DNA from 3 places in the Scopulibacillus cellulosilyticus genome. Region 1 is predicted to be linked to each of the others. Evidence: riboswitches for the same ligand, from Rfam matches in the RefSeq annotation. Region 1 holds a riboswitch; each other region holds the start of a gene.
The links. A riboswitch is a leader RNA that binds a small molecule or an ion and turns the genes downstream of it on or off. The one in region 1 is predicted to bind S-adenosylmethionine.
Positions count from the first base shown of each region.

Region 2: another riboswitch for S-adenosylmethionine. It lies ahead of metK (methionine adenosyltransferase); the one in region 1 lies ahead of metE (5-methyltetrahydropteroyltriglutamate--homocysteine S-methyltransferase).
Region 3: another riboswitch for S-adenosylmethionine. It lies ahead of ACFQRG_RS18855 (YezD family protein); the one in region 1 lies ahead of metE (5-methyltetrahydropteroyltriglutamate--homocysteine S-methyltransferase).

Region 1 covers NZ_JBHTCO010000044.1:32,977-40,543, forward strand. The annotation lists gene ACFQRG_RS20525 (aminotransferase) at 1-525, opposite strand, end outside; gene ACFQRG_RS20530 (Lrp/AsnC family transcriptional regulator) at 531-1,025, opposite strand; gene ACFQRG_RS20535 (NAD(P)-binding protein) at 1,167-1,787, opposite strand; gene ACFQRG_RS20540 (sirohydrochlorin chelatase) at 1,768-2,535, opposite strand; gene cobA (uroporphyrinogen-III C-methyltransferase) at 2,556-3,329, opposite strand; SAM riboswitch class I at 3,705-3,845, shown strand; gene metE (5-methyltetrahydropteroyltriglutamate--homocysteine S-methyltransferase) at 3,931-6,228, shown strand; gene sspL (small, acid-soluble spore protein L) at 6,357-6,500, shown strand; gene ACFQRG_RS20560 (hypothetical protein) at 6,714-7,229, shown strand; gene ACFQRG_RS20565 (hypothetical protein) at 7,323-7,567, opposite strand, start outside.
Region 2 covers NZ_JBHTCO010000014.1:12,437-20,003, reverse strand. The annotation lists gene ACFQRG_RS11370 (SulP family inorganic anion transporter) at 1-173, opposite strand, end outside; gene ACFQRG_RS11365 (tetraprenyl-beta-curcumene synthase family protein) at 351-1,415, opposite strand; gene ACFQRG_RS11360 (alpha/beta hydrolase) at 1,402-2,217, opposite strand; gene ACFQRG_RS11355 (gamma carbonic anhydrase) at 2,357-2,875, shown strand; gene metK (methionine adenosyltransferase) at 2,920-4,119, opposite strand; SAM riboswitch class I at 4,239-4,376, opposite strand; gene pckA (phosphoenolpyruvate carboxykinase (ATP)) at 4,701-6,269, shown strand; gene ytkD (RNA deprotection pyrophosphohydrolase) at 6,329-6,814, opposite strand; gene ACFQRG_RS11335 (Fur-regulated basic protein FbpA) at 7,053-7,241, opposite strand; gene ACFQRG_RS11330 (DNA-3-methyladenine glycosylase) at 7,381-7,567, shown strand, end outside.
Region 3 covers NZ_JBHTCO010000041.1:82,157-89,723, reverse strand. The annotation lists gene ACFQRG_RS18885 (ABC transporter permease) at 1-294, shown strand, start outside; gene ACFQRG_RS18875 (carbon-nitrogen family hydrolase) at 684-1,490, opposite strand; gene ACFQRG_RS18870 (MBL fold metallo-hydrolase) at 1,502-2,161, opposite strand; gene ACFQRG_RS18865 (winged helix-turn-helix transcriptional regulator) at 2,264-2,635, shown strand; gene ACFQRG_RS18860 (hypothetical protein) at 2,996-3,121, opposite strand; SAM riboswitch class I at 3,911-4,056, shown strand; gene ACFQRG_RS18855 (YezD family protein) at 4,248-4,391, shown strand; gene ACFQRG_RS18850 (phosphoadenylyl-sulfate reductase) at 4,528-5,250, shown strand; gene ACFQRG_RS18845 (inorganic phosphate transporter) at 5,247-6,311, shown strand; gene sat (sulfate adenylyltransferase) at 6,400-7,539, shown strand; gene cysC (adenylyl-sulfate kinase) at 7,557-7,567, shown strand, end outside.

The DNA of each region.
Region 1 (7,567 bases):
ATTACAGAAGATGACAGCCTTCGTTTTTGGCGTAATCGCTCTTTCTAATTGTTCAGGCTGTAATTTAAAATTGTCTTCACTCTTCGTATGAACCGAGACAGGTACACCGCCGGCAAGTTCAACCGAAGGGGCATATGAAACAAAGCAAGGTTCAACAACAATAACCTCGTCTCCAGGGTTTACAATCGCACGCAAAGCTATATCGATCGCTTGGCTTGCACCAACAGTAACAATAACCTCTTCTTCAGGGTTATAGCTGACACCAAAATTATTCTCTAAATAACCTGAAATTTCTTCGCGTAAAGCTGGTAATCCCGCGTTTGCTGTATATGCGGTATAACCTTTCTCTAAAGAATGAAAACTTGCTTCAATGACATGCCACGGGGTGACAAAATCCGGTTCACCAACACCGAGCGAAATCACATTATCCATTTGAGATGCCAAATCAAAGAAGCGGCGAATGCCTGAAGGCTTCATTTTTTTGACTGTATCTGATAAATAATCCTGCTTCGTCTTTAATTCCATTAGAGTCACGGTGACACCACTATCCTTTTATCTTCTTGTTCCCCGTCAATAACAACACCATCATGTTTATATTTTTTCAAAATAAAATGAGTGGTCGTTGAAACGACAGAGTCTAACGCTGACAGTTTTTCAGAAACAAATTCGGCAACCTCTGCCATTGTCTTTTCTTCAATCGAAACAGACAAATCATAAGTGCCGGACATTAAATAAACTGCCTTAACTTCAGGAAATTTGTAAATTCGCTCGGCAATTTTACTGAACCCGACACCGCGCGCAGGGGTTACTTTAACATCGATCATCGCGGTCACCCCATGGTTATCTGAAACTTTATGCCAATCAATCAGCGTTGAATATCCAAGAATCACCTTATCCTTTTCAAGCTTATTAATAATATTTTTAGCCTCTTCAACTGTAAGCTGAGTCATTTTTGCTATTGTATCAATATCTAAACGGCTGTTTTTCTCCAGTATTTGCAGAATTTCTAATTCTTTTGTTTCCATAGGGTTCACCCACCTGTTTACAATTAGTCAATCAACATTATAGCAAACTATTCGACGGACAGAAGGATTTTTTGTAAATCAAAAAAACCTTTCAATCTAAGTGAAAGGTTTTCCAACTAATATTGCTTTATCTCTACTAAGCTAATAATCTTCAATAAATGCTTCAAATGAAGCTAATATTTCATCTTGTATTTGTGGGTTTTGATAGACAGGATCCAGTAATTTATTTAAAATTGTTTTTTTATCTTCGATGGGTAAAGAGCTTTCCTGAATCTTTTTGCGGCATGTAAAGAGAAACTCAAGATAATCGTCATAAGATTCATCAAATCTATCAGAAAGATTGTCTCTGATTTTTTTCGCTAAACTGGGACTTGCCCCATTTGTAGAAACACTAATTGTCAGCTTTCCTCTTTTTAAAACAGCCGGGACTTCAAAATTCCCTAATTCAGGCTGGCTCACGACATTAACGAGCTGCCGGCTGCCCGCACTGTCAGCAATTTGCCGGTTCACGTCCTTATCATTTGTAGCAGCAATGACAATAAACGCATCAATAATGTCCTCCGGCTCAAAATTCTTTCGGTACCAGGTAACTTGACGGTTTTCAATAAACTGATTTATCGCATTGGAAACATCAGGACTCACAACTGATACACATGCGTTAGATTGAAGAAGAAAAGCTATTCTTCTTGATGCAACGTGTCCCCCGCCGACAACGACAGCCTTTTTACCAGTTAAATCCAGATTAATTGGATAGTGGGTCATGAACCTTTCCTCCAAGTTCGGGAATGAGCTCCTTGACACGCTCTAATAAAACATCTTTCAACTTTGAATGGTAACCAAGATATTGACATAGCGTGAAATTTGGCTGATATGACTTTAAATTGTCTATTTCCTTCTGGATATCTTTCATCAAGATACCGGTAAAAAGAAGATATGGAACGACAAAAACTTCGCTGTATCCAGAACTCCCAGCCTGTTCAAGCCCTTCTTTAAAAGATGGCCGGGCCGCTGTTAAATAGCATACCTTTACAGACTGAAAACGATATTTATTTTGCAGCATTTGCGCTACCTGTGCCATACGTTTCTTAATATCAGGGTCGCTGCTTCCTCTGCCCACAAGCAGTACCATGGCATCCTTTGATTTATCCGGGCTTTTTTCGCGAATTCTTTCCGCTAAGATATCAACAATATTCTCATGAACACCCAACGGACCGCCGTAATGTATTGATATATTCGGAAAACGCTGTTTAGCTTTTTCCAGTTCTAACGGGATGTCTCTTTTGATATGTTTTGCCGCAAGAAGAAGCACCGGCTGAACAGCAATATTTGTCGCCCCTTTATTAACACAGCGCTCAATGCCCTCAAGAATGTTTGGTTCCGCCAGTTCCAAAAAGCATATTTCCTGAATCGGCACTGAAATTTGCTTTATGCACTGTTCGATAAAATCTCTTGCCTGCCTGGTTGCTTCTGGAACACGGCTTCCATGTCCAATGTATAAAATCGCCTGCATAATCTCACAACTTTCCTGAGTTAAGATGACAAACGCTCTGCTTCATTTTTATTAATTTTTTCAAACCATTGTATCTTTTCCCGGAGATGTACAACTTCCCCGACAACTATCATTGTCGGATTTTTTATTTGATATTGTTTTGCCTTATCAACAATATTTTCCAATGTTCCTGTAACAGTTTCCTGTTCTTCTGTTGTACCCCAGTGGATGAGCGCGACCGGTGTTGTTTTTTGACGTCCATAAGCGATTAGCTTTTGTGCAATGTCAGGCAGCTGACCGACTCCCATATAAATGGCCAATGTGTCAATGCCTTTAGCCAGGCACTGCCAATAGTGTTCCGCGTCTTCCTCATCCCTGCGGTGGCCCGTTACAAATGCGACCGATGAGCTAAAGTCCCGGTGAGTCACCGGAATGCCCGCATAAGCAGATGCCGCTATCCCCGAGGTAATACCCGGAACAACCTCAAAATCAATGCTATTTTTAGCCAGTATTTCAGCTTCTTCACCGCCCCTGCCAAAAACAAAAGGATCCCCGCCCTTTAATCTTGTGACAGTCTTTCCGGCCTTAGCGAGTTTCACTAACCAATGATTAATTGTCTCTTGTTTCATCGTATGGTAATTCGGCAATTTCCCGCAATAAATGAGATCAGCTGCCTGATCTGCATAATTCAGTAAATCTTTATTAATCAAATGATCATATAAAATGACATCGGCCTTTTTAATACAATTCATCCCTTTTACCGTAATTAAATCAGGATCTCCAGGCCCTGCGCCAACAAGATAAACTTTACCCACCGTGAACCTCTCCCTCAAGCATTTTTGAAAGTACTCAATAAATTCCATTACCTTTATTTTTTAAATTTTCTTTATTTCAATCAGAGAACAAAACCATGTTTTCCAACTTATTTACTGGGTTTAATTTGATTTTCATTGTAGACAGTTAATAGTTAATTGTCAATTACATAATTTAAATCTCTTGATTTTTTATTTGAAAAACTTGGTTTTGCGATTTACGCCAAGCCTTTATTTACATCTGAGCTTCTTTACGACAAGCCAATCCTTTTATTATGTACAATTGGACTAATAAGGCATAAAAAGTTTCAATATTAGTTTGACAATTGGAAACTGTCATGATAAACTCCATTTTAAGTTAAATGATTTGAATATCCCATCTTATTGAGAGAGGCTGAGGGACTGGCCCTTTGACGCCCGGCAACCTGTCCGGCACTCAGAATAGCATCTTATTTTTGCTTACCTGAGTCCCGGACAAGGTGCCAATTCCTGCAAAGCGATTGCTTTGAAAAATAAGATGTTTAATCTTATTGGGGCCTCTCTACTTTGTAGCGGGGCCCTTTTAACACTTAAGAGACATAATAAAAAAGGAGTTGGGGAGAAAATGACAACAGTAATCAGTTCTAATTTAGGCTATCCAAGGATTGGGGAAAACAGGGAATGGAAAAGAACACTTGAAAAGTTTTGGTCAGGTAAAATTGACAAAGAAACTTTTCTGGAAGATATTCAAAAGCTGCGTCTTAATCACCTGCAAAAACAAAAGGATCAAGGCATTGACCTTATTCCTGTCGGTGATTTTTCATTATATGACCACGTCCTTGATACATCTGTTATGTTCGGCGTAATACCAGAACGCTTCGAATACAGCGATGGTCCGGTTTCGCTTGATACTTATTTCGCAATCGCACGCGGCAATCAAAAGGCTGTTGCATCAGAAATGACTAAATGGTTCAATACAAACTATCACTACATAGTTCCTGAACTTAATCAGGCTGAACCAAAAATCACAGAAAACCGGCCGCTGAAGTTTTTCCGTGAAGCAAAAGAAAAGCTTGGCATCAACGGAAAACCGGTCATACTCGGCCCTATCACTTACTTAAAGCTTTCCAAAGGATACAAGCCTGAAGAATTCAAGACGTTGCTTGATAAATTTGTACCGCTTTATATTACAGTTCTGCAAGAGCTTGAAAAGGAAGGTGCTGAATGGGTACAAATTGATGAACCTATTCTAGCGACATCATTGCAAGCTGAAGACATCGAAATTTTTAAAGAAGTATATGAAAAACTCTCTTCTTCTTTAACTAAACTAAATATTTTACTGCAAACTTACTTTGAAGGATTAGATTATTATCAAGAAGTTGTAAATCTCCCTGTACAAGGTGTCGGACTTGACTTTGTACATGATGAAGGAGAGAACCTTGCTTCAATTAAAAAATATGGTTTTCCAAAGGATAAAGTTCTTGCTGCAGGGATTATTGACGGCCGAAACATTTGGCGTTCCAACCTTCAAGCAAAGCTTGAATTGCTTGAAGATATCATTGAAAGTACAAGAATTGAAACGCTTTTCGTCCAACCGTCTTCAAGCTTGCTTCATGTGCCTGTTACTGTAAAGAATGAAACTAAACTTAATTCTACATTAGTAAAAGCACTATCTTTCGCCGATGAAAAACTTGAAGAAATCTCCTTGCTTACTAAGGGGCTTAGCCAAGGCAAAAGCGCTGTTGAAACAGAAATCACTCAAAGTGCGACAGCCATTGAAGCGTTAAATCAATCAATCAGCCGTAATAATACTCAAGTACGTGATGCCATTCGAAATCTCTCCGGTTTTTCAAGCGATCGGAATTCATCGTTCAAAGAACGTTATAAAATCCAGCAACAAGAGTTCCAGCTTCCGCTTTTACCGACAACAACAATCGGAAGCCTGCCGCAAACACCGGAAGTCAGAAAGGCAAGAAGAGCTTGGAAAAATGGTGAATGGACCAATGAGGAATATGATCGTTTCGTTAAAGAACAAATGGATGAAGCCATTGCCCTTCAAGAGGAAATCGGTTTGGATGTCTTCGTTCACGGCGAGTTTGAACGAAATGACATGGTTGAATATTTTGGTGAAAAGCTGGGCGGTTTTGATACATCCTCTAACGGCTGGGTACAATCTTACGGCTCACGCTGCGTTAAACCGCCGTTAATTTACGGAGATGTCCATTTCATTGAGCCAATGACTGTTAAAGAAAGCGTCTATGCGCAATCATTAACTGACAAACCGGTAAAAGGCATGTTAACTGGACCGCAAACAATATTAAATTGGTCATTTGTCCGTGATGATATTCCGCGCTATGAAGTCGCTTATCAAATTGCCTTAGCACTAAGAAAAGAAGTTGAAACATTAGAGGCTGAAGGCATTAAGATGATTCAAGTGGATGAACCTGCGCTTCGTGAAGGGCTTCCTTTAAAACAAAACAAATGGGAAGCATATCTTGAAAAGGCTGTATATGCCTTTAGACTGTCAACATCTTCAGTTCAAGACAGCACACAAATTCATACACATATGTGTTATTCGGAATTTGATGACATCATTGACGCAATCAGCGCTCTTGATGCCGATGTTATTTCAATTGAGGCAGCCAGAAGCCACGGAGAAATCATCCGTACTTTTGAAGAAAAAGGTTACGATAAAGGCATTGGCCTTGGCGTATATGACATCCATAGCCCGCGTATACCTGAAGTTAAGGAAATTGAAGATATTTCAAACCGCGCTCTTCAAGTTCTTGATCCTGAATTATTCTGGATTAACCCTGACTGCGGCTTAAAAACCAGAAAGAAAGATGAAGTGGTCGGCGCATTGAAGGCAATGGTTGAAGCTGCCAAAAAAATAAGAGAGCAAGCGGCTGTTTCTAAAGCATAAAAATTAAAGTACTTTTCGTAAAGGGAACAAAGCAGCTGTCTGAATATGCTTCCTTGAAGCTATGCGACCATAATAATCTCGGATAAAAACACCTCCAGTTAGGAAAAATAACTACTGGAGGTGTTTTAATGACACATAGAGAAGAAAACCGTACACATCGAGGAAAAGTTGCATCTTCAGTTAATCCCCAAGGCTTATCTGAAGATACTGCTGATCAACAGCCGAAATCCCAGCTTGAACAAAGAGCTAAGAAGAAAAATACTAAAATTTAAATCCACAGGATTGAACCTGTGGATTTTCTATTCTGTCCATTTCAATAATAAAGAAAAACTTTCGTCAATAAGGGCTTGTTAATCCCTTCAAAATGATGTTATTGGATCATGAAGAGTATCCACGGATAAGTTATTTATTTTTATTTAAGAGACATTTAATATAAAATGGTGTTATTATCCATTATTCAAGCAAAGCAATCAAAGGAGTCCACTATGTTCGACCCGACAATATATGAAAATTTAAAAGTGGTTATCGAAGGTGCGGTATATGAACTGGACTTAAATGGCAATTTATCAGTCATTGATCGTGTTGACAACATTGATTTGGCAAAAATGAGCAGGGATTTCTCGTTAACTTTCACAAAAAGAGACGGGACTGTATCAGCCAAACTCACACTTAGTGCAAACACGCAAACTCTTTCCGCAGAAATCCTTGATGCCGATACAGCAAATTTGGGATGTCAGTTGAAAATCACTTTTTATGTTAATGTACAGCATCCAGAAACGGATTGTGAAGCTATTTTATTTTTAATCAATAAACACTGGAGGAAATACCGGCCTTCTGTTACTCAGCATTTGTCTTACATTTATGGTGAATACAATGGAGAATTCCAAGATGCCATCAATATCTCTCTCAATGAATCCATTAATGAATCACACATCAGTGAGGTTAAGGAATTTTTAGCATCCATTATTGACACTTTAACCAGCTTAGAACACGATTTTTAATCTGGGATCATTTTGAATAATAGTTCATTAAGTCAAAAATAGAGGCTATCTTCATATAAGATAGCCCATTTAATAACTTCCATTTATTTATTTTTATGTCTGCTGATAAGCACTTCCTATGTTGGCATCCTGATCATTAATTGTTGTATCAATAACATCGATATCGGAAATAAAATTCAGATTAGCGGGGTTTGACATCGCTATTCCAATCGGAAAATAATTATTATTTTGTTTATAATGAGTGTGCCAGCCAAAAACTTGGTTTTCACCGTTAAAAGCGCCAAAATTATAAACGGCACTATTAATATTGTTCGTATTAAACGTAATAACTATCGCCA
Region 2 (7,567 bases), on a different contig from region 1:
GCAATCACAATGGCAATACAAACAGATGCATAAAGCCCTACCATAGGATCGACACCGGCAATAATAGAGAAGCCGATAGCTTCCGGGATAAGTGCAAAAGCAACTGTTAATCCTGATAAAAAGTCTGCTCTGACATTCGAAAACCATTCTTGTTTAATTGCCGCAAAGTTCAAACACTATCACCTCATATTAATTTTTATCAACATTGACTTTTGACTCTCACAAAAGCCGGGGCCGTTTGTAACCAAAATATCCTATCATAGAATACAAGATTTGTATAGACGAAAAAAGTAAAAAGGCCTCCCCCTGTTAAGAAAGAAGCCTTTTCTCATATCATTTAGTAAAACAAGTTATACACTTGGCTTAAAACGGCGATATAGCCAGCCGTTAATAAAAAAGAACATTCCGGCACCGCCGGCCTTTTTCATAATCTTCCTTGCCAGGATGCGAACTTGCTGCTGTTTGGCTACTTTTTTGTCAGCTAAATAAATACCTAATAACCCTCTGTTAACCATCTTGTGGAAATTAACATCGGGAAGATTTGAGATGCTTTCATCAGCTTGTTCAATAAAATGATTGAATCTGTCCATCATCATTTCTTCGCTTTCATAATAAAAACAAAAATTTAAATCGCCGCCCTGTTTGTCTTCTTCTTGGTCTATAAAATAGTCTAATAAAATATGCAATCCCTGCACCCAGGGGAAATATCCTTCTTTCAGCTGAATGGCCAAGTCTTTCATATGATGTTGACCAGCTGCATATGAAACGATACAAAAGATTCCAAGCGTTGACCCGGAGCAGGCAGAAAATTCATACCAGCTCATTTCCGGCAATTTTTCTTGATACCGGCGAAACCACTCTTGCAGCCTTGGCACCCGCTGATCCTGCTTAACATGCTTATGTACTTGGAGATCACAATAAAAACCTGCCAATTCATGGAGAGACGGCTGAATATCTTTTAAAGACGGCAAATGTTTCAAAAAATCTTGGCATGTCCTAACCAAGTCAGCCAAGTAGCCGTCATCAGATGTTATCTTGCGGAACCGGTAATAATCTTTAAGATCTGCACCTGGAGTGAGCGCATCAAGCATTGATTCATGCAATGCCCGAAAGTCCGCCGGATCAAGTGAAACGCTTCGATCGCAAAGATTATCAAGATAATCACTGATTGTTTGATAAGCAACAATAAAGCGGATAACCTTTTGATACTCATCTTTAGCAAGAAGGCTGTAAATTGAACCGCCTTCGCAGTGAAAAGTTTTGGTTTGAATACTTGCCAAGGCTTGCTTTCTCAACTCTTCATCCGGTATAGCCATTGCTTTTTCTTTCCACTTCTCTAATTCCTGATGTACATTTGGAAGAACTTTTCGATAAATTTGTGTCATCATTCCAAAAGGTTTTTTAGGTATTTTCACTAAACAGTCCTCCAGACGACATATTGTTTTCGATAAATGTTAAAGCATGTTGAAAAACAGTTTTTCTTTCGGGTTCATTAAATATTTCATGGTATAAACCAGGCCATTCTTTATAGGTCTTATTTTTTATATTTAAAGAGTCGAACCATTCTTTAACTGAATGCTTATTAACTATTTTATCATCTCCTGCTTGTAAAATAAGCATAGGAAGGTCCGGGAATTTATCTATATTTTGAAAAGCTTCTTCCATCGCAGTTTCTAATTCCCAATACCACCGCGCTGAAATTTTTGTAAGCATAAGAGGGTCTTCAGCATCTCTTTTTAAAACCTCTTCATTACGGGTTGCCTTTTTGTTGCCTGCCGATCTTTTGGTAGGAATTAATAATTCCGGTGCTATTTCGTTTAATAAATATCCTGTTTTCTTTAACAGTGCCGGAAAAGGAAAAGTAAGCCCTAAGCAAGGCGAAGATAAAACAACACCTTGAACGTGTATTCTTTTTTCTTGCAACATTCTTATTATCGACAATCCGCCCAGGCTGTGGCCGAGAAGAAATAATGGCAGCTGAAACTTTTTTCCGTCCTTTACCCAAAATTCAATTGAATTAATATATTCATTAAAGCTTTCGATATGTCCTTTTTTTGACGGGCTTTTTCCGTGGCCGGGCAAGTCCCCCATGACAACATGGAATCCCGCATTCAGCCATTGATCTCTTAGCCACTGGTAACGCCCATGATGCTCGCCGGAACCATGAACAATGACGATAACGCCTTTAGGCACATTTTTGGTTTCCCAAGCCCACACTTGTGCCACCCCTTATATGTTATAATTTTTTCATACTTTCTTTATCCGATTTGTTCTGCTAACCGTTAGCGGGAGAAAAAACCCTCCCATTAATAGAGGCTTTACTTTATTATACTAAGTTATCAGGAGGTGAATACATATGATCTTACCATACAATGGGGTTTACCCTGAAATTTCAACAAGCGCATTTATTGCGCCGGATGCTGTTATCAGCGGTGATGTCAAGATTGGGGAAGAATCGAGCATTTGGTTTGGAACGGTTATACGCGGTGATGTCGCACCGACGCGTATTGGCAACAGGGTTAACATTCAAGATTTAAGCATGCTGCACCAAAGCCCTAATCGTACGCTTATCATAGAAGACGATGTGACAGTCGGTCATCAGGTGACCATTCATAGTTCGATTTTACGTAAGAATTGTTTGATTGGCATGGGATCTATTATCCTTGACGGCGCAGAAATTGGAGAAGGGGCATTTATAGGTGCGGGAAGCCTTGTTCCTCAAGGAAAAGTCATCCCTCCGAATGTACTGGCTTTTGGACGTCCTGCAAAGGTCATCCGGCCTTTAAATGAAGCAGATATCCAGGACATGGCAAGGATCCGCCGTGAATATGTCGAAAAAGGGCAGGCATATAAAAGGCAGATTACAGAAGAGTAGTTTATAAAAAGAGGAGCTGATTGTGATCAGCTCCTCTTGCTTTTTTAAGCTTCGGTTTTAAGAAGTTCGGCTTTGTCTGTTTGTTCCCATGGCAAATCAACATCAGTACGGCCGAAGTGTCCATAAGCTGCTGTTTGTTTATAAATAGGTCTTCTAAGGTCAAGCATTTTAATAATACCTGCCGGACGAAGGTCAAAATGTTTGCGAACAAGTTCAACAAGGCGTTCTTCGGTTACCTTGCCGGTTTCAAAAGTATCAATGGAGATAGATACCGGCTCTGCAACACCAATAGCATAAGCAAGTTGGACTTCGCATTTATCTGCTAATCCGGCCGCAACAATATTTTTTGCGACATAACGCGCTGCATAAGCCGCGGAACGGTCAACCTTAGTAGCATCTTTTCCGGAGAAAGCACCGCCGCCGTGACGGGCATATCCCCCGTAAGTGTCAACAATGATTTTACGGCCTGTTAAACCGGCATCGCCTTGAGGTCCGCCGATAACAAATCGCCCTGTCGGATTAATAAAATACTTTGTATTTTCATCAATTAATTCTTCAGGTACGATCGGTTTAATGACGTGGTTGATAAGATCTTCTTTAATTTGTTCTAATGTTATTTCCGGGTGGTGCTGAGTGGAAATAACGATTGTATCAACACGTTCAGGTTTTCCTTCTTCATTATACTCAACAGTTACTTGTGTTTTTCCATCCGGTCTTAAATAAGGAACTGTTTCGTTCTTTCTCACTTCAGCCAGGCGTCTTGACAGCTGATGGGAAAGCGAAATTGGCAGCGGCATTAATTCAGGTGTTTCATTAACAGCAAAGCCGAACATCAGCCCTTGGTCACCTGCGCCAATTGCCTCTATTTCGTCATCAGTCATTTGGCCTTCACGCGCTTCAAGTGACTGGTTAACGCCTTGGGCAATGTCAGGAGATTGTTCATTAATTGATGTTAATACCGCGCAAGTTTCTGAATCGAAACCGTATTTCGCCCGGTCATAACCAATTTCACGAACTGTTTCTCTGACAACCTTAGGTATGTCAACATAGGTTGAAGTCGTAATCTCTCCAGCAACTAGAACCAATCCTGTACTGACTGTAGTTTCACAGGCGACACGCGCATTTGGATCACTCTTAATGATTTCATCCAAAATGGCATCCGAAATTTGGTCGCAAATCTTATCAGGATGGCCTTCTGTTACAGACTCAGAAGTGAACAAACGTCTAGAATATTTTTTTGTCATCCTAATCCTCCCAAAATATAATAATGAAATAATATGTTATGAAAACGGTACTCGTGCCCCTGAAAATTTGCATGAAAAAAGCCCTTTCCAACTGAGGACAAGGACATTATAACTCTCGCCTCTTATCGTCAAGGTTGAACTAACCTTGCAGGTTAGCACCGTTCCCAGCACTCAGAACTGCGCTGATTACGCTATTTAGGCGCCGGGTGGTTGCCGGGTTTCACAGGGCCTGTCCCTCCACCTACTCAGGATAAGAGCAGCCGTTTTTACTAAGAATAGCGCAGGCGACAACAACTGTCAATAAACAATCAAATTGTCTAAATACAATTAATATATTTTAGGTTATACTATTTAGATAGTTAAATATGTTGGATTGAAAAATTAGAGATATCATTATTATATCTGAAATAACCATCAAAAATCCCCATTTACTTAGGACAATACCCATTTATATGTTCCAACGTATATTTTTTAAAAATAATTCGCAATTAGTATGGACTAAAGAATAAAATATGTTATACTAATTCTAACTTATAAAGGATTGAAATTAACACAAAGGATGGTTTTTAACTATGAAAACAATGCCATTTACTTCAAAATTAGATGAATGCCTAAAATTAGATCATACGTATATGAATTTATCGGTTTCACACCTTATCGAGAAAGCTTTAGAGAAAAAAGAAGCCATTTTAACAAATACCGGTGCCCTGGCGGCAAATACCGGAAAATATACTGGACGCTCCCCTAAAGATAAGTTTATTGTAAAAGAGCCGGAAATTGAAGGTACAATTGACTGGGGAAACAATCAGCCTATTGATGAAAGTGTTTTCGAGAAATTATATTTCAAAGTGATTGATTATCTGAAAAAAAGAGAAGAACGCTTTGTTTTCCGCGGTTTTGCAGGGGCAGACCCTGAATCGCGCCTATCATTGCAAGTTGTCAATGAATACGCTTGGCATAATTTATTTGCCCAACAGCTTTTTATCCGTCCGACAGCTGAAGAATTAAAAACTCACAGCGCTGAGTTCACGATTGTCTCGGCACCAGGCTTTAAAGCCGATCCTGAAGTTGATGGCACACACTCTGAAGCATTCATTATCATATCATTTAAAAGACGCGTTGTATTAATTGGCGGTACACAATATGCCGGAGAAATGAAAAAGTCAATATTCAGCGTTATGAATTACATTTTGCCAAATCAAGACATCCTATCTATGCATTGTTCCGCAAACGTTGGCGAAGAGGGTGACGTGGCATTATTCTTTGGTCTTTCAGGAACCGGCAAAACAACATTATCAAATGATCCAAACCGAAAGCTTATTGGTGATGACGAGCATGGCTGGTCTGCCAGCGGTGTATTTAACATTGAGGGCGGGTGTTATGCCAAAACAATTCATTTGTCTGAGGAAAAAGAACCGCAAATTTGGAATGCCATTCGTTATGGTTCTGTCTTAGAGAATGTCGTTGTTGATGAACAGTCCCGCGAACCTGATTACGATGATAATAAATATACGGAAAATACACGTGCAGCTTATGACATTCACAATGTACCGAATGTTATTTTACCAAGCCTTGCCGGCCATCCTAACACCATTATCTTCTTAACAGCTGATGCTTTTGGTGTTCTGCCGCCGATTAGCAAACTTACAAAAGAGCAAGCAATGTACCATTTCTTATCAGGTTATACGAGCAAATTAGCAGGTACAGAAAGAGGCGTTACTTCACCTGAAGCGACTTTCTCTACATGCTTCGGCTCACCATTTTTACCTTTAGAAGCAGCAAAATACGCTAGTATGCTTGGAGAAAAAATTGACGGTCATCAAGTGGACGTTTATCTCGTTAATACCGGCTGGACCGGCGGTGCATACGGTGAAGGCAAACGTATTAATCTCGCCTATACAAGAGCGATGGTTCAAGCTGCATTACACGGTGAACTAAGTAACGAAGAATCAATGCTCGACCCTATTTTCGGATTAAATATTCCGCTTCATTGCCCAGGTGTTCCTGATCATGTCCTGCAGCCAAGCAAGACTTGGCCAAGCCAAGAAGCATACGAAGAAAAGGCCCGCGAGCTTGCCAAAAAGTTCAAAGACAACTTCAAGAAATTCAAACATGTCTCTGAAGAAATTAAAGCAGCCGGACCTAGATAAATTATTGCCCCTGAATCTTCTTAGAATAACATATTATCAAAAGCCTTAGGGTACCGACCCTAAGGCTTTTTTAAAAACTTTTCACAAATGCGTTCCAGGCTGTATTGAAGTACATTATCCTTCATCATAAAGCTGTATTGATTAGAATGCTTAATATCTTTTGGTATCTCATGAATAAGTATTGGTCCATTTGTTTCAAGGTAATTATCTTTAAGTTTAATTTGCCCAATGGTTGCATAATAGACATTTTTAATAATTACCCCGCTTTTTCCGTCCACTTTATATTGACCAATATAATACAAATCTAAGACATCTGCACCGGTTTCTTCATACACTTCGCGAACGGCCGCTTGTTCAGCATTCTCCCCTTTTTCCACTTTTCCACCCGGGAATTCCCATCCTCTTCTCGGATGTTGAGTTAACAACCACTGATTATGGAAACGGCTTATGACCCAAACATGTTTTGGCGAGCTTGAAAAAGGATGATCTTTAAAGGAAAATGTAACCTGATTTTGATAAAAATCTTCAAAAGTAAATGAATCCATCATTTTTTAACTCCATCCTGTTAGTATCCCAATTTTATTTTAAGCAAGTTGCACTGTTATTGTCCAATTTTTATCCAGAAATAAAGAAAACTTGCCGATTGGCAAGCCTGAAGGGCGTAGACAGAGGTTTAGATGCACTTATACTATCGACCTTATCTTGGCAACTGCGTCGAATTTGCTTCTAAGTTGCCAAGATATACCGATAGTATAAAGAAAACTTGCCGATTGGCAAGTTTGATTAATGATGAGATTTAAATTGAACTTCAGAATTGAAATGCCTGCAGCGCTCCCATTCTTGCTCGAGTTCTGTCAAAGTTAAATGATGAAGCTCATTTCTATCATACTTGTATGTATTAGTTAATATCAAATTGTTAATTAAGCGCTTTTTCCGTGTTTCCACCGCCATGCGCAATAAATTTTTTTCCATTTATTAACCACCGCTTCAACCATATTTTTAATCATTATGGCCAATTATTAATGAATATAGACAAGTCTACTGTTAAATGGATGGTTATCTAGAATTTTTAATATAATAAGATTATGTTCAAAAGGAGACGGAAGTGTTTATGAATCTAACCAATGGATTTTTCCATCGTCCGACATTGGACCTTGCTAAAGCATTATTAGGCAAAACAATTATTCATAAAACGGATCAAGGAACAACGTCCGGAGTGATTGTTGAAACTGAAGCATATATGGGCCCTGAAGATCGTGCTGCCCATTCCTTTGGAGGAAAACGTACCAAACGGACAG
Region 3 (7,567 bases), on a different contig from region 1:
GCGGTCATTCCCGGATTGACAGCGAAATCTATGGAAGGGGCGACAGCCTACTCATACCCGCTGATTTTCCTGCCGTTTATCAGTTCGGCCTTTGTTCCCACCGAAACCATGCCTAAAATTGTCCGTGCGTTCGCTGAGAACCAGCCCGTGACTTCAATCGTGAATACGATTCGCGCCCTCTTGTATGAAGGGTCTGTCGGCAACGGTATTTGGATCGCGCTTGCCTGGTGCGTCGGCATCATGGTCATCGCTTACTTCTTCGCCATTAAAGCATTTAAACGCCAGTTAGGGTAAGCATGCGTTAGCTTAACAAGATAAATTAAAAAAAGTCGGTTCCTTAGCGTATGAAGTGACCCCATAAAGTTAGACAGATTATTTTCTTAGGCGGCTTGTAAGGTCTGAATTCGGTATTGTACCGGGCTCAGGCCTTTTAATTTTGCCTTTATGTGGCCGTTAAACTATTGGGAGCCTTTAACTGTTTATTCGTTCTTTATCCTCAAAATCAAAGTTAATATGGGAACAAGACCCCAAGGGGCAGTAATTACGCCAAACGGAACCCGTGCTTATGTTGAATGGATTTCACAGTTATCAAATTTGAAAACTATAAAAGTAATTTGATTATACAACTTATGTTGTGTTTACATAAAGCGCATTTTATAGGATACAAAACTTTATGCACAGTTTTACTCCGCATACTTATAAACATCCGGTCTCAGGTTTTCGAAAATTGGGATGTTTTGTTGTTGTTTTGCTACTTTCTGTATATCGATTTCTGCTGTTATGATTGCTTCTTGGTTGCCCGCTTCTTCTACGATGTTTCCGTTTGGGTCGATGACGATTGAATGCCCCGCATATGTGTTGCCGACATGATTTTCATTATTAACGTCCCCCACACTGTTACATGCAATGACATAGACACAATTTTCTATGGCTCTTGCTTTCAATAGTGTTCTCCAATGATCTATGTTTTTTGTAGTCCACTGCGCAACATAAAATATGATTTTGGCTCCTTGAGACGTTGGGTAGCGGGTAATTTCCGGAAAACGCAAGTCATAACATATAATTTGACTCGCTTTGATACCATTAATTTCAAATACTTCTGGAACTTCATCTCCACTAGTTAAATACAAATGTTCATCTAACATCGGCACGAGATGTATTTTATCTTTTTGATAGAGCAGCTTACCCGTTTTTGATACCGCAAAGGCTGTATTATAAATGTTGTCATTGCGTTTATTTGAAACTGAACCTGCAATAATATCCACGTGATGTTTGGTTGCTAAACTTTGGATAAAAGGAAGGCTTCTTGTTAAATTGATATCTGCTTTTTCCGCTAAATGGTGTAAATCATAACCGTTATTCCACATTTCAGGTATCACAACAATCTCAGTATCTGCTTCGAGATTTTCTTCAAATAAGGCTTTTATACGGCTTTCGTTTTGCTCAACTTCTCCTTCTATAATCTCAATTTGAAATAATTGTATTTTCATTTTTCTACCTCCTATTCATATCTAAATTTATAAATGGCATATAACTCATCATTGTATTTAACATCTTCGCCATGTGATGAAGATATGATAGAGGGTTTTATTTCATCTATAACTTGCCCGCTAGTAATATTTTCGTCCATATCAACTGTGAACTTTTGAATTGGTGGGTGTAAGGTTTCAGCATGAGAAATGAACAAGTCTCCAGTTAACAATACATTGTCATCTTTATGATGGTATATCACATGCCCCGGAGTATGACCGGATGTTAAATATATGTCTAGGGGTAAAGTTTTAATGATATTGTCACTTAAACCTTCAACTTGATGTTCAACACCTGTTGTTTCCTTTTCTGTTTTGTTTGGATATGGCTTTTCACCATTGATAAACGGAATTTCAATTTCGTGCGAGTATATAGGAATGTTTAATTCATCTCGTAAATACTTGGCACCATTAATGTGGTCCAAATGACCGTGTGTCAGTAAGATACTTTTGGGAACACCTAAAGATTTTGCTGCGTTCAACTGCGTACGTGCATATTCTTTCATTCCGGTATCAATGATATAAACATCCTTACCATCCACCACGTACCATGTATTGATTTTGACCGGAATGCCAACGACGGTTTTATAAGTAAGTTTATAAACATGTTCAGAGATTTGAACAAGTTCCAATTCATACACCTTCTTCTTATTTATTTGATATCATTAGTTTAATAAGTGAAAAAAGGTGTAACAAGAAGGCACATTTTTGTTACTGCCCATTGAGGTGAGAAAATGTCAGGCTTTAAAAGCGATCAATATGGTACTTGTACATTTACTGTAAAGCAAGCTTGTCCAATTGAATTAACAATGCATATTTTTGGTGGTAAATGGAAAGGCATCATTTTATCTTTATTGTCGCAATCACCAATGTATTACAATGCAATGCGCCGTGAAATACCAGGTATAAGCCAACGTATTCTTACACTGCAACTTAGAGACCTCGAAAATGATGGCATCATTGAAAGGGAAGAAACAAACGATAACCCTAAGAAGGTTTTATATTATTTAACAGCTCTTGGAGAAGATTTTGTCCCAATACTTAAATCTATAGAGACATGGGGCAACGCTTATTTATGTAAAAAGAATGAAAATAAAAGATCTTAAATTTTTGTCTTAGTTGACTTAATGATCGTTATAAGAACTCTAAACTGACCATCCTATGATATAAGGAGAATCAGTTTGGAGTTACATATCATTATTCTTTTCATCTTTTATATGAAAAAAGATAAAGTATAAACTAATGAAAAAGTAATATATAGCTGTAACAGATAAAGCATTCATGAAGCCTAATGAAAAATCATTGTTGTTAAGAAATACATTAATTAACATAAATACCAACATAAAAATTATGGGTGACATTAAAAAAAGTAATTTAAACAATAATTTGTTACTAAGACTCACTGCGAGTCTCCTTTTTAAAGTACTTTTGGGGTTATTTTCATGCACTAACTCAAATCAGTTGTTCTACTTTTTTAAATATCTCATAAACGCCATGCCTTTTTCTGTTTCGACTTTTTCAACTTTGATCCCTTTACCAGCAATCACATTGTAAATTTTGTCCGCTGTTTCGTAAATCTTGTTTTTTTCCAAATAAAAAACCTCCTCAATAAAAAGGGTATTCATAATATGAATTAATTTTTGAAATCCTTATATTATGAAACTCTCTAATGGTTTATCGTATGCAGGGGCATGTGGCGGTTACCCCCATATGTGTTTAGAAGTTAATTTACTTCCATGTGAGGGAAGCCACCGGCGCTATGGCAGGTGGTTTTGCTTACTCATGATTTAACCCTTTGAAAGGTCAATTTGGTTATTCGAGTTGATTTTGTAAGCGTTATCATTTATAATGTTATTAGGTTGAACAACAAATGTGGTTGTTATGGCATCTGGCGTAGGTGGGGCCAATGCTGCAGGGCGCATATATCATGGGTCCTTTTTTCTTTTGATAATTAATATTACTAGGAAACTGTTTTTAAAGCGATCAGGAGTTAAGAAAATTAAATGGTTCTTGAAGTAGAAATCAGAATCCCGCCCTTCGGCGGGATTTTTTTGAATTAAAGTACTATACACTCCTTGATAAGTTATCCACAGTTTATGGGGTCTGACCCCCGAAATGTGGATAAGCCTAAAATTTTCTTCACACTTTTTATGATTATTTATATGATAAATTAGCCGCGATTACTGAACGGGATGAAATGAACTGAACAATACTTTTAATTCAAATCAGCCTTTTTGTAATAAAAATTACTAATTTCAGTAAATTTTTTCGTTGAAAATGCTGTGAAATAAAACATTTTATTAAAAAATACTATTCCGACCCAAAAAGTCGGGTTGACTTTTCTGTTTATTATGATAAGATTTTAAATCAATAACACTTAATACTTATCAAGAGAAGGCGGAGGGATATGGCCCGATGAAACCCCGGCAACCTGTCCGTTGCTCAGCTCAGTTTTTCATTATATTACCAGAGTATGAGGATAAGGTGCTAAATCCAGCAAAATGGATACCATTTTGGAAGATAAGTAAGGTTGAGAAATTACCTCGCAGTCTTTCTGAAGTGGAGGCATTTCCTAATTTACTATCAAAAATATCTTGGTTAGCTTGATTGAGTTTATGCGTTAGGGCCAAGACGGCGGATAGTATATAGCAACTAGGAAATCATCAGCTAAAGACAGCTTGATGATTGCCAAGTTTTCTAATTGAAGGGGGGACTGAAGTGGGTAATAGTGAACAATTAGATCCAGTCATTTCACAGATAAAAGAAATGCTTAAATCCATGCATTTTGGATCAATTACACTTGTTGTCCAAAATGGTAAAGTCATTCAGCTTGAAAAAAATGAAAAAGTAAGATTAAAATAATACGCTGACTAGACAAACTAGAGGCGGTTTTAGCTTACGATTGTTCAAAGGGGTCCGGGAAGATTCTTTTCCTCTTTTTTTGAACACGTATTAAAAAGCTAAGGCCGCCTCTTTTGATGAAGGGAGTATAGAAAAATTGATAACGTATCAAAATTGGCTAACACCGGAATTATCATTTGATTCAAATTCTGAAACAAAGGGTGCGCTTGAAGTTCTTGAATGGGCTTATTCAACATATGGAGATGAAATTTTATATTCATGCAGCTTCGGAGTAGAGGGCATCGTTTTAATTGATCTCATCTCAAAAGTTAACCCGTATGCACATATCGTTTTTTTAGATACAGGATTACACTTTCAGGAAACTTATGACGTGATCGATCAAATTAAGGAAAAATACCCGAATTTGACGATTATATTAAAAAAGCCGCAGTTAACATTAGAAGAACAACAAGAAGAATACGGCAAGGAACTTTGGAAAAGTAATCCTAACTTATGCTGCCATTTAAGAAAGATCGAACCGTTAAAAGAATCATTGGATCATGTATCTGCCTGGATTTCCGGTCTAAGAAGGGAGCAGTCTCCTACACGAAAAAATGTCCAATATATTAATAAGGATGATAAATTTCACAAAGTGAAAGTTTGTCCGCTCATTCATTGGACTTGGAAAGATATTTGGAGATACGTTCATAAGAACCAATTACCTTATAATGTTCTTCATGATAAAGGATATCCAAGCATCGGATGCCAACCTTGTACACAGCCTGCTTTTAACGAACAAGATTTACGCTCAGGCCGGTGGGCAGGACAAGAGAAACTTGAATGCGGATTACATGTCAGTACAAGAGGAACGTCATCATGACATGGATAGCAATATTGGTTGGCTTGCTCTTTGCTCTAAATATTGGCGGGAGCGGAGCAGCCGCTTCCTTAGGTGTCGCTTACGGTTCTGGCGCTGTTAAAAAGGTTTACTATGCATTACTGTTGTGCTCAATTGGCATTTTACTGGGTGCAACCATTGGCGGGGGAGAAGTTATTAAGACGATTGGATCAGGGCTTATCAACGAAAAATATCTAAGTGTCCAAATCGTTATCATTATCTTAGTATCAGCCGCTTCCTCATTGTTTATGGCAAATATTATGGGCATTCCGCTGTCAACAAGTGAAGTGACTGTTGGCGCTGTAGTAGGTATAGGGGTTGCCTATCAATCTATGTATTTATCAAAACTCATCTTTATCATCATTTGCTGGCTTGTGGTTCCTGTACTTGCTTTTATAATCACAATTATCTTAAAGAAGCTTTTTGAAAAAATAAAACTAACCAGCTTTCTTGAAAATAAAACAATTTTATTAACGGTCTTGCTCATTATTGCAGGTTTTTTTGAAGCATTTTCATCAGGAATGAATAATGTAGCCAATTCTGTGGGCCCGCTTGTTGGCGCCGGTATCTTGAATATTGGCGAAGGAAAATGGATTGGCGGGATTGCTGTAGGTATAGGGGTCCTGCTTTTAGGAAGAAAAGTGATTGAAACTAACGGAAAGAAAATCGTTATTTTTTCAAAAATTGAAGGGATTATTATTTCGTCTACTGGCGCCAGTCTTGTTATATTAGCCTCAATTTTTGGCATCCCGGTTCCGATGGCGCAGATTACGACCTCTTCAATACTCGGAATAGGTTACACCAAAAATGGCGTGAATGTTTTTCAAAAAAGTATTGTAAAAAGGTTATTGAAAATCTGGATTGTATCTCCAATGTTTTCATTGATTTTATCTTATGTGTTTGTCCAGGCTTTTATTTTCTCAAACTGGTATGCCTTCGTTGTAGTCGTCATTGTTTTTGCTGCAACGATTGGAGGGATCAGTTTAACAAAATCAGTTGGATTGAAATTATTTCAGGACAAAATTGACTATAAAACCAAGTAAACAACTATGAAAAATGCGCATTTGAATGTGCATTTGATAGATAAGAAGAACCTAAAAACTTTGTAACAAAAATGAGGAGGAAATATTGATGACTATTGCACCGCATGGAGGAACATTAATCAATCGCTATCAACCAAATTATGAGGTTTCAAAAATCAAACATTCGGTGGAACTTGATGTAATTGCACTTCGTGACCTTGAATTAATCGGTATTGGCGCTTACAGCCCGTTAACAGGATTTCTTAATAAGAGTGACTATGACAGTGTTGTAGAGAACATGAGACTTTCAGATGGGACGGTTTGGTCAATCCCGATCACATTGCCTGTCGATGAGAATAAAGCATTATCTTTAAATGTTGGTGAAGAAACAAAGCTTGTCCATCATGGTGAGGTTTACGGGGTGCTGCGCATTCAAGATAAATTTAAACCAGATAAACTGAAAGAAGCGGAATTCGTATATCGGACAACCGAGCTTGCGCATCCTGGTGTCGTTAAGCTGTTTGAACGTCCGGCTGTTTATCTTGGCGGTGAGATTATCCTGACAAAAAAACCGGAGAAGTTATTCCCTGGTGAAACATATGAACCTGCTGAATCAAGACAGCAATTTGAAGAGCGCGGCTGGAAAACAGTAGTTGGCTTCCAAACAAGAAACCCTGTTCATCGTGCCCATGAATATATCCAAAAGACGGCGCTTGAAACAGTTGACGGGTTATTTTTACAGCCGCTTGTCGGGAAGACAAAGAACGATGATATTCCTGCAGACGTCCGTATGAAGAGTTACCGGGTATTGCTTGAGAATTATTATCCTAAAGATCGGGTATTATTAGGGGTCTTTCCGGCAGCAATGAGATACGCTGGACCAAGAGAAGCTGTTTTTCACGCAATGGTACGCAAAAATTATGGCTGCACGCATTTTATTGTCGGCAGGGACCATGCAGGTGTTGGCAACTATTACGGCACCTATGACTCTCAAAAAATATTCAGCAATTTTACTAAAGAGGAATTAGGGATTACGCCGTTATTTTTTGAACACAGCTTTTACTGCCTAAAATGCGACAGTATGGCATCGTTAAAAACCTGCCCGCATTCTAACGAGGACCGATTAATTCTTTCAGGAACAAAAGTAAGGACCTTATTAAGAAACGGGGAGGCACTTCCAAGCACATTTAGCCGTCCGGAGGTTGTTCAAGTACTTGTAGAGGGACTGGCAGAAAAGGTACCGCAGTAACGAAGGGAGCTAAGAAAATGTCTGCAAA